3 regions of the Streptomyces sp. NPDC001508 genome follow, and region 2 is predicted to be linked to each of the others. Evidence: riboswitches for the same ligand, from Rfam matches in the RefSeq annotation. Region 2 holds a riboswitch; each other region holds the start of a gene.
What was found. A riboswitch is a leader RNA that binds a small molecule or an ion and turns the genes downstream of it on or off. The one in region 2 is predicted to bind S-adenosylmethionine.
Positions count from the first base shown of each region.

Region 1: another riboswitch for S-adenosylmethionine. It lies ahead of ABT245_RS04285 (aminotransferase class V-fold PLP-dependent enzyme); the one in region 2 lies ahead of ABT245_RS39785 (amino acid ABC transporter permease).
Region 3: another riboswitch for S-adenosylmethionine. It lies ahead of ABT245_RS33140 (putative leader peptide); the one in region 2 lies ahead of ABT245_RS39785 (amino acid ABC transporter permease).

Region 1 covers NZ_JBEPAP010000003.1:46,293-49,718, forward strand. Annotated here, with positions in the region: gene ABT245_RS04285 (aminotransferase class V-fold PLP-dependent enzyme) at 462-1,823, opposite strand; SAM riboswitch class IV at 2,015-2,131, opposite strand; gene trpD (anthranilate phosphoribosyltransferase) at 2,220-3,284, opposite strand; gene qcrB (cytochrome bc1 complex cytochrome b subunit) at 3,413-3,426, opposite strand, start outside.
Region 2 covers NZ_JBEPAP010000075.1:32,638-36,063, reverse strand. Annotated here, with positions in the region: gene ABT245_RS39790 (amino acid ABC transporter ATP-binding protein) at 1-494, opposite strand, end outside; gene ABT245_RS39785 (amino acid ABC transporter permease) at 491-1,471, opposite strand; SAM riboswitch class IV at 1,863-1,972, opposite strand; gene ABT245_RS39780 (glutathione S-transferase C-terminal domain-containing protein) at 2,050-2,940, opposite strand; gene ABT245_RS39775 (putative leader peptide) at 3,036-3,155, opposite strand.
Region 3 covers NZ_JBEPAP010000050.1:9,174-12,599, forward strand. Annotated here, with positions in the region: gene ABT245_RS33130 (MFS transporter) at 1-737, opposite strand, end outside; gene ABT245_RS33135 (hypothetical protein) at 860-1,045, opposite strand; SAM riboswitch class IV at 1,082-1,195, shown strand; gene ABT245_RS33140 (putative leader peptide) at 1,230-1,346, shown strand; gene ABT245_RS33145 (ABC transporter substrate-binding protein) at 1,556-3,175, shown strand; gene ABT245_RS33150 (ABC transporter permease) at 3,179-3,426, shown strand, end outside.

The sequences.
Region 1 (3,426 bases), on a different contig from region 2:
GCCAGGCGCTCCGCTGGTAACGCCGCTATGTGGGTTCCGTCGGCTGCGGGTCCCTCCGGGGGATTCGCCGTCTGTTGACTGCCGCGCCGTCGTGACTGGGCGCGCCGTTCCCCGGCTCCCCGGGGGTATCCGTCGGCCCTCGACTGCCGCGCCGTTCCCCGCGCCCCCCTCCGGGGGTATCCGCCGGCCCTCGGCTGCGGCGCCGTCGTGGCTGGGCGCGCCGTTCCCCGCGCCCCCTCCCGGGGTGACTGCCGTCCGTTTGCTGCCGCGCCATCGTGGTTCATCGCGCAGTTCCCCGCGCCCCCTCCCGGGGGATCCGCCGGCCCTCGGCTGACACGCCATCGTGGCTGGGCGCGCCGTTCCCCGGCCCCCTCCCGGGGCATCCGCACGCCGTCGGTTGTGTGGTGTCGGGGCTGGGTGGGGGGGGCTTCGGGCATGGTTTGGAGGGGCTGGGGGGTGGGTTAGGTGGTGGGGACGCAGCGGCCGTTTTCTGTGTGGTAGTGCCACTTCGCGCCGTCGCGGACGAGTTGCTTCACGGCGGTCACGAAGCGTTCGACGTGTTCGTCGGGCGTGCCCGCGCCGAAGCTGACGCGGATCGCGTTGAGGGACTTCTCGCCGGGCGCGGCCTCCGGGGCGCCGCACTCGCCCTGGGACTGCGGGTCGCTGCCCAGGAGGGTGCGGACGAGCGGGTGGGCGCAGAAGAGCCCGTCGCGGACGCCGATGCCGTACTCGGCGGAGAGCGCGGCCGCGAAGTGGGAGCTGTTCCAGCCGTCGACCACGAAGGAGATCACGCCGACCCGGGGGGCGTCCTCGCCGAAGAGGGAGAGGACGCGCACCTCGGGGACCTCGGCGAGACCCGCGCGGACCGTGTCGATCAGGTGCCGCTCGCGGGCGACCAGGGTGTCGAAGCCGGCCTCCGTGAGGGCCTTGCAGGCAGAGGCGACGGCGTAGGCGCCGATCACGTTCGGCGAGCCGGCCTCATGGCGGGCAGCCGTCTCATGCCACTCCACGGCCACACCCCCGTCCGCCCGCCGGGTGACCGTACGGCTCGCGCCACCGCCCGCGAGGTACGGCTCGGCCGCGCGCAGCCAGTCGGCGCGGCCGGCGAGCACGCCCGTCCCGAACGGCGCGTACAGCTTGTGCCCGGAGAAGGCGACCCAGTCGACGTCGAGGTCCTTCACCGACACCGGGTGGTGCGGGGCGAGCTGGGCGGCGTCGAGGACGATCCGGGCGCCGTGCGCATGCGCGGCGGCTGCCAGCTCGCGCACCGGCCACAGCTCCCCGGTGACGTTGGAGGCGCCGGTGACGCAGACCAGCGCCGGGCCCTGCCCGTCACGGCCGGCCAGCGCCGCCTCGAGGGTCGCGACGGCCTGCGCAGGGGTGCGCGGTGCGTCGAGGTAACTGACCTGGGCGTCCTTCCAGGGCAGCAGTGAGGCGTGGTGCTCGGTCTCGAAGACGAAGACCTGACAGCCGGCCGGGAGCACGGCCGCCAGCAGGTTGAGCGAGTCGGTGGTGGAACGGGTGAAGACCAGCTGGTCGTCGGGGCGGCAGTCCAGGAACTCGGCGACGGTGGCGCGGGCGTTCTCGAACAGGTCGGTGGACAGTTGCGAGAGGTAGCCGGCGCCGCGGTGCACGCTGCCGTAGTAGGGGGCGTAGGCGGCCACGTCGTCCCAGACCCGCTGGAGGGCGGGGGCGCTGGCCGCGTAGTCGAGGGCGGCGTAGGTGACCTCGCCGCCGGTGACGAGCGGCACGGTGACATCGCGGCCGAGGACGGGCAGCGGGGCGCGAACGGACTGGGCGGAGGCAGCGGTGGAGACGGACATGGCTCAACTCCCGTGAAAGCAGGCGGAATTCACCACGCGAGGCACAACTGCGGCATCGGGCAGGGCTCGGCGTGGGGAGGAAAAGGGGGTATGCGGAGGCGGGGCTCTGCGGCCCTATCGCATTCGCTTGCTCACGAGAGGCTCCCTCGACGACCAGGACCCCTGGGCTTGTCACTCAACAGAGTGCGAGGGGTCCGCGCTTGCCGCAGACCTCGCTGCCTACGGCCTGGTCTTCACCCGGGGCACCCCGCCACGGACGGAGGGTTGCCGGACAGTCGGCCGGGGCCGAATGACTGTCGCTCATGACCTGATGGACATCCTGCCACACGATCATCGATGCGCAAGACGCGGTCCGGATCGTGGACCGCGTCCTGCGTCACATCGTCGTACGGGACTTCACGCGTGGCTGGCGGCGGCCCAGCGTTCGAGCGTCCGGCGGGCCGCGCCGGAGTCGATCGACTCGGCCGCCTTCGCCATGCCGTCCCGGATCTGCTCGGCCAGCGGCCCGCTTCCCGGGTCCAGGGCGACCAGGGCCGCCGCCGAGTTCAGCAGCACGGCGTCCCGCACCGGGCCCGTCTCGCCGTCCAGCAGCCGCCGGGCCACCCCCGCGTTGTAGGCGGGGTCGGCGCCGCGCAGCGCCGCCACGGGGACCAGGTCGAGGCCGACCTCGCGCGGGTCGAAGGCGTCCTCGGTGACCTTGCCGTCGCGCACCACCCAGACCCGGGAGGTGGCGGTGGTCGTCAGCTCGTCCAGGCCGTCGTCCCCGCGGAAGACCAGCGCGGACGAGCCGCGTTCGGCCAGCACCCCGGCGATGAGCCCCGCCATCCGGGTGTCGAAGCAGCCGATCGCGGAGGCGGTGACCCGGGCCGGATTGGTCAGCGGGCCGAGGAGGTTGAACGAGGTCGGAATCCCGAGGTCCCGCCGGACGGCGCCGACGAACCGCATCGAGGGGTGGAAGGTGGCCGCGAAGCAGAAGGTGATTCCGGCCTCCTCGACCACCCGCGCCACCCGTTGCGGCGTCAGATCCAGGTTGATGCCGAGCTGTTCGAGCACGTCGGAGGATCCGCTCGCCGAGGAGGAGGCCCGGTTGCCGTGCTTGACGACCTTCGCGCCGGTCCCCGCGAGCACGATGGCGGACATCGTGGAGATATTGACCGTCTTGGCCCGGTCGCCGCCCGTGCCGACGATGTCGACGGCCGGACCGGGGATGTGCAGCGGCTTGGCGTGCTGGTACATCGCCTCGACCAGGCCGGTGATCTCCTCGACCGTCTCCCCCTTGGCCCGCAGCGCCACCAGGAAGCCGGCGATCTGGGCGTCCGCGGCCTCGCCGGACATGATGCGGTCCATGGCCCAGGCCGTGTCACCGGCGCTCAGGTCCTGGCCGCCGAGCAGCGTGCTCAACAGGTCGGGCCAGGAGCGGCCCGCCGCGGTGTCGCCTCCAGCGGGGGTCACAGCGCTCATCAGCCGCTCCGGTCATCGGTCGTCGTCAGCTACGGATCGGCTCCACCCTATCCATCCGGCGGACGCGCGAGGGACCCCGTCCGAACACCGGACGGGGTCCCTCGTGTGTGGCGTGGCGTGCGCAGCGATCAGTGGTGGCCGT
Region 2 (3,426 bases):
TGCTGCTGGCCGCCGGACAGCTGCCGTGGATAGGCGCCCGTCCGGTCGCCGAGTCCGACCCGGCCGAGCAGGTCACGGGCGAGTTCCTGGGCCGCGGGCCGGGTGAGCCGCCCGGTGGCCACGGGGGCGGCGGCGACGTTGTCCAGCGCGGTCAGATGCGGGAACAGATTGAAGTTCTGGAAGACGAAGCCGATCCGGCTGCGCTGGGCGAGGATCGCCCGCTCGCTCAGTTCCTTCAGCCGCTGGCCGCTGCGTCTGACCCCGATCGGTTCGCCGCCGACGCTGACGTGTCCGATCTCGGGCCGCTCCAGGTGGTTGATCACCCGCAGCAGGGTGGACTTGCCGGACCCGGAGGGGCCGATGACGACGGTGACCTCGCCGGGGCGCACGGTCAGGTCGATGCCGTCGAGGACACGGTGGGCGCCGTACCACTTGTGCACGTTGTGCACCTCCAGGGCGACGGGGGCCTGGGCGGTGTGCGGGCCTGCGGTCATACGGCGGCCTCCCGGCGCAGTCGGGCGCGCAGTCCGGCGAGGCCGGAGCGGGCGCGCTGCCAGGGCGTCGGCGGCAGGGTGCGGGTGGCGCCCCGGGCGAAGTACCGCTCGACATAGAACTGGACGACGGACACGACACTGGTGAGGATCAGGTACCAGACGGTGGCGACCAGCAGCAGCGGCACGATGTCACCGGGGTAGGTGCTGCCCATGGTCTGCACCGCGCCGAACAGGTCGAGCAGCGACACATAGAACACCAGGGACGTGCTCTTGATCAGGCCGATGAGCTGGTTGACATAGTTCGGGGTGATGGACCTGAGGGCCTGCGGGAACACGATCCGGGTGAACTGGTAGCGCTTCGGCAGGCCGAGCGCGGCGGCGGCCTCGTGCTGGCCCTGGTCGACGGAGAGGATGCCGCCGCGGACCACCTCGGAGGCGTACGCCGCCTCGTTGAGGCCGAGCCCGACCACGGCGACCGCCATGTCGGTGGCCAGTCTCGACTCGTCGAAGGTGACGAAGGCGGGTCCGAAGGGGACGCCGAGGCTCACCGTCCGGTACAGGGCCGAGAAGTTGTAGAGGAAGATCAGTACGACGATGAGCGGCACGGACCGGAACAGCCAGGTGTACGTCCAGCTGACGGCGCGCAGCACGGGGCTTCCGGAGAGCCGGCCGAGGGCCAGCAGGATGCCGCCGAGCAGGCCCAGCACGGCGCTGAGCGCGGTCACTTCGAGGGTGATGAGCAGGCCGTCGAGGATGGTGGGGCGCAGAAACCAGTAGCGGAAGCGGTCCCACTGGTAGAAGGGGTTCGTGGCCAGTCCGTGCGCGATCTGCGCCACGACCACCAGCACGACGACCGTGACGGCCCATCGGCCGGGACGGCGCAGCGGCACGACTCGCTGGGCGGACAGGGTTTTTGACGATGTGTCGGCTGGCGGCGGCGCGGTGAGGGACACGGCGCCGCCCGGGGGTTCGGTCATGGCGGGCTCCGGTGGGATCGGGGCACCCCCAGGCCGGCGGCGCGACCCGTGTGGCTGCGACGGCGCTACGCCGGCGGCGTTGAGCCGACGGCGCCATGGCGCGGCGCGGTGCACGGGAGGGGCACGGGGACCGGGGAGGGGCGGGCAGCGGCACACCGCTCGGTCGGTGTGCGTCGGGAACGCGGGGGCCGGAAGTGGCGTCAGCCCCGGCGACGGGCAGGGCCCGAAGCGGTACACAGTGCGCTGTTCACGCGAAGCAGGTCGACCGCCCGGTCGGCGACGAGCAGACCCGCGTACGGATGTACGCAGCTTTGGGTGCGGCCGGCGGCCGTCCCGTCGGCTGCGTACATGTCCGTCACTCGCGTTACTCGCATTTCCGGCCCCTGCGGGGCCCTCGCGCTTACCGAAGCGTCATCCGGTCCGGTCGTCACCTGGGGCACCCCACCGCGGCGCGAGGGTTGCCGGCCAGCGAGCCAGGGCTTGTCGCTGACACTCATGACCGTGCTGAGCGGTAAGTAAGGCAGTTGGGCGGACGTATGTCAACGCCCGTCCGCTGGATGGACCGGTCGCCGCGCCGCTCAACCGCGCCGGGAACCGGGGGCGCCGGCCGCGTGCCGCGCCCAGTCCAGGATCTGCACGGCCGAGCCGGCCGCCTCAAGGCCCGCGCAACGGGCGTGATGACGACGGGCGATGCCGTCCAGGTCGAGGTGCGCGCCGAAGGCGGGCCGGGCCGCCAGCCGCCGGGCGTGCGCCCACAGCGCCGGATGATCGGCCACGCGGTGCACGGCGGCGGCGTCGAGGTGGTGGCGGTGCACGGTGTCGAGTTGCACCAGGGCGACCCACAACTCGACGTCGGCGGCGGTGAGTTTGTCGCCGACGAGGAACTCCCGCCCGGCGAGCCGCCGTTCCAGTTGGGCCAGGGTGCCGAGCAGGACGTCGAGCGCCGCGGCCCGCTCGGCCGCGTCCGCGCCGGCCCGGCCCGCCCGCTGTGCGGCCTCCTCGATGCCCTGCGCGCACAGCCGCTCGATCTCCTCGATCGCGGCCTCGGCGCCGCACGGGTAGAGCCGGTCGCGCCCGTCGCCGAAGCAGCGGTCCAGGTCGCGCAGGATGTCCGGGGCGTGGGTGCTGACGATCCGCCCCGACCAGTCGTCGCTGAGCACCGGCGCGAGCGCCGGCCCGGGGTAGCGGTGCGCGCTCGCCTCGTACAGCGGGCGCAACGCCGAGTGTCCGCCCCCGGGACAGTCGGGGACGGCGTCGAGGAAGGTGACCGGACAGATGTCGTCGAGGGCGAGGAGGCTGTGGCCCACGGCTATCCGCAGGCCGTCGGGACAGGCCGTCGTGAGGTGGAGCCGGTAGCGGCGCGGCACGGCGTAGTGGCCGCTGCGCGCGTCCCGGCCGATCCTGCCCCGGAAGCGTGCGGTCCGCTGGGCGGACGGGACGGCGGCGAGCGGCGTGCTGGACGTGGACATGCGTCTCCCCGGGTGCGAGCGCGCGGGTGTGCGCGGCTGAAGCGTCGTCGGTCGGTGGGTGCGAGGGGCCCCGGTCGGCCGGGAGCGCGGGACGGTCAGCCGCAAAGACTGATCGCGCTGCAGACCCGCAGCAGGTCGATGTGCCGGCGGGAGGTCAGCAGGGGCAGCGACGGCGCACGGCGGCCACGGCCGGTGCTCGTCCCACGGCGGCCCATCTTTTCCCTACCTTTTCACTAGGATTCCCTTCTGGAGTGTCGATCCGCGCCCACAGGCACGTCAAGGGGGCGTCCACCCCTGGAACACCGGCGCCTTTGGAGGGCCTGGCCGGCCCCTCGCGGGTCGGGTTCCATACCGGTCCGACGGCGCCGGACACCGAGGGGCGCGCCCCGTACGCCGACGATGCGGGCCTGGCCGTCCCGGCACCGGGTCGCGGCGTCGGCCGTGGCCGGCTCGCCGGTTCACCCGAACGGTCCGGTCACGCTGGTC
Region 3 (3,426 bases), on a different contig from region 2:
AAGTTCACCGCGAAGGTCGCGGCCAGACCGAAGACGGTGAACACACCGACGAGTTCGGGCCGGGCCGCCACATAGCGCAGCCCCTCGGCCCCGGCTCCTGTCCACGGGGGCCGGGACGGGCCCACCGTCTGCCGCGCACGTGGCCGGATCGCCAGCAGCCCCGCGAGGACGACGGTGAACGACAAGGCGTTGAGCGCGAACACCCACCCCGTGCCGATCGCCCCGATCAGCACACCGGCGATCGCCGGGCCGATCAGGCGCGCGGCGTTCAGGGACAGGATGTTCAGGCCCGCCGCCTTCGGGATCAGCGCCCGGCCGACCAGTTCGGTGACGAAGGACAGGCGTGCGGGGTTCTCCACCGTGAACACGCAGCCCAGTGCGAAGGACAGGACGTACAGCAGCCACAGCGCGGCATGGCCGAAGAGCACCATCACCGTCAGCAGCAGCGCCTGCACCGCGTACAGGGCCTGCGTCCACAGCAGCAGGGTCCGCCGGTCGTAGCGGTCGGCCATCACCCCGCCCCACAGGCCGAACATCAGCACCGGGGCGAACTGAAGGCCCACGACCCAGCCGAGCGCGGTCCCGCTGTGCGTGAGCGTCAGGACGAACCAGTCCAGCGCTACACCCTGCATGGCGCTGCCGATGTTGGACACCAGACCCGTGCTCCAGTAGATCCGGTAGTCACGCACCCGCAGTGCGGCGAACACCCCTGCCGGGGCGGTGCTGGTGACGGCCATGCGTCTCTTTCCGATGGGTCGGCCACGGGGGCCCGCGCGACGGCGGCCGACGACGACGGTCCGGATCGGCGCGAGGGCACGGCGGGGCGCGTGCGGAGAACGGGCTGAAGGGCGGCGAGCGGTCAGCGACAGGTCTGGTCGAACTGATCGGCGCGGCGGCCCGCCCAGAACGGGTCGAGCAGCAGGGCGCGTGCCTGACCTGCGGTCTCCATGGCCGGATCAAAGCACACGGTCGCAAAAGCGTCCACCATGCGTCCCGGCACCTGAGACGGCCCCTCCTTCTCGAACAGGACGTCGGGTTCCGGCATTGACGTACGACAAGAGCGCTCCGTAGCATCGCGACCGGCATTGAGTGTCAGCGTCAAGCCCTGGCTCGCTGACCGGCAACCCTCCCGCGCGGTGGGGTGCTCCAGGTGAAAGCCCGGCGGAATCACCGACGATTCCCGCAAGCGCGTGGCCCCGGGACCGGGGCGGGAGACGGGGAGGACAGGCATGCGGCACAGTGGTGACCCGGTTGCCTCCTTCGCCGACGCCACGGCGTTCTCCCGGCTTTCACGCCGACGCCATATCGATCTGAAGCGCTCGACCAGCTGCCTGTGTCAGGCCTGACGCGCTCGCCTGCCGCCGGCTGACGTCCGGCGGCTCCGGCTCCCCCGTGCCTTCCCTTCGCCACCGGCTTCCGGTGTCGTCCCCCTGACCCCTGTCTGTACAGCGCTCCCCCGCCGCCGGTGTCGATCCGGCCGGGGCCGCACGCCCATGCGCGGCCGTGCCTCGCACGGCACCCCGCGCCTGGTGACACGAGTAGGAGAACCCCTTCCGTGACAGCATTTCCGGACCTCAGACTTTCCCGACGGGCTCCCCTGGCCGCCCTTTTGACCACCAGTGTTCTGCTGACCGCCTGCGGCTCGGGCGGCGACGGTTCCGGCGGCGGAAGCGGCCAGGCGAAGTCCGGCGGCACCCTGACCTTCGCGGTGGGTTCCGATGCCGGCTGCGTGGATCCGCAGCAGGTCGGCAGCAACGACACCATCTACTCCGTGCGCCAGGTCGTGGACTCGCTGACCGACCAGGATCCCAAGACCGGCAAGATCGTGCCGTGGCTGGCCAAGAGCTGGGACGTCAGCGCCGACGCGAGGACGTTCACCTTCCGTCTGCGGCCCGGTGTCACCTTCAGCGACGGGTCCAAGCTGACCGCGCAGGTGGTCAAGGACAACTTCGACGCGGTGCCGAAGCTCGGCGCCCTGGGAACCCTCGCGCAGGGCTATCTCAGTGGCGTCAGGAGCACCACCGTGGTCGACCCGCTCACCGTCAAGGTGACGTTCAAGGAGCCCAACGCCCAGTTCCTCCAGGCGACATCGACCCACTCGCTGGGCATCGAGTCGTCGGCGAGCGTCAGGAAGACACCGCAGCGAAAGTGCAGCGACGGCGTGATCGGGTCCGGGCCGTTCGTGCTGAAGCAGTATGTGCAGAACCAGTCGGTCACCTTGACCCGACGTACCGGGTACGCCTGGGGCTCCTCGCTGTGGTCCAAGAAGGGCGAGGCCTACCTGGACAACCTGGTGTTCAAGGTGGTGCCCGAGGCGGGCGTCAGGGCCGGCAGCCTCCAGTCCGGGCAGGTGGACGCGGTCAGCAGCGTCGGAAAGGCCAACGAGGCCGCGCTCAAGGGCGGCCAGGTCGCCCTCCAGGGCCGGGCCAACCCCGGCCTGGTGTTCGGCCTGGGGTTCAACAACGCGCGGCCCGTCCTGAAGGACGCGAAGGTGCGCCGGGCCATCCAGTTCGCCATCGACCGGCGGCAGATCGCCGACACCGTGTTCCCGACCGGTACCCGTCCGGCGACCAGCGTTCTGGCGCACACCACACCCGACTACACGAATCTCGCCGGGGACCTCGCCCTGGACGCCGCCAAGGCGAAGTCCCTGCTGGACGCCGCCGGTTGGCGGACCGGCAGCGACGGTGTCCGCGCCAAGGACGGCAAGAAGCTGAGCCTGACCATCACCTGGTTCCCCAACGCGGCCACCAACCAGCCCGCGCTGGAACTGGTCCAGCAGCAACTGAAGGCCGTCGGGATCGACGTGGTGCTCAAGCAGCTCCAGGTCAGCCAGTTCTCCACGACGCTCCAGTCGGGTGACTTCGACGTGGTGTGGGGGAACATCACCCGCGCCGACCCGGACATCCTGCGCAGCTCCTTCTCCACCCGGCTGGCCAACTACTCCCATCTGCCGTCCGGTCCCCTGGACACGGCGCTGTCCGCACAGGCCGCGACCACGGACCCCGAAAAGCGCGGGCAACTGGTGGACGAGGCGCAGAAACTCCTCGTGCGCAACACGTACTACGCGCCGGTGGTGGAGTTGCAGACCCAGCTGGGCGTGTCGAAGAAGGTGCACGACCTCGCCTTCGACTCGGGCAGCCGGATCCAGCTGCACGACACCTGGATCGGCTAGCGCATGCGCCGCTATGTGATCAAACGGCTGGCGCAGGCCGTCGGCGTGCTGTGGGCGGCCTACACGGTGTCGTTCCTGGTGCTGGACTATCTGCCCGGCGACCCGGTCACCGCGATGGCCGGCGCCGGGATGGACTCGGGGCAGGTCGACCCCGCCCAACTCGCCGCGCTGCGGCACGAGTACGGCTTCGACAAGCCGGTGCTCGCGCAGTACGCCGACTATCTCGGCCGGGCGCTGCGCGGAGACTTCGG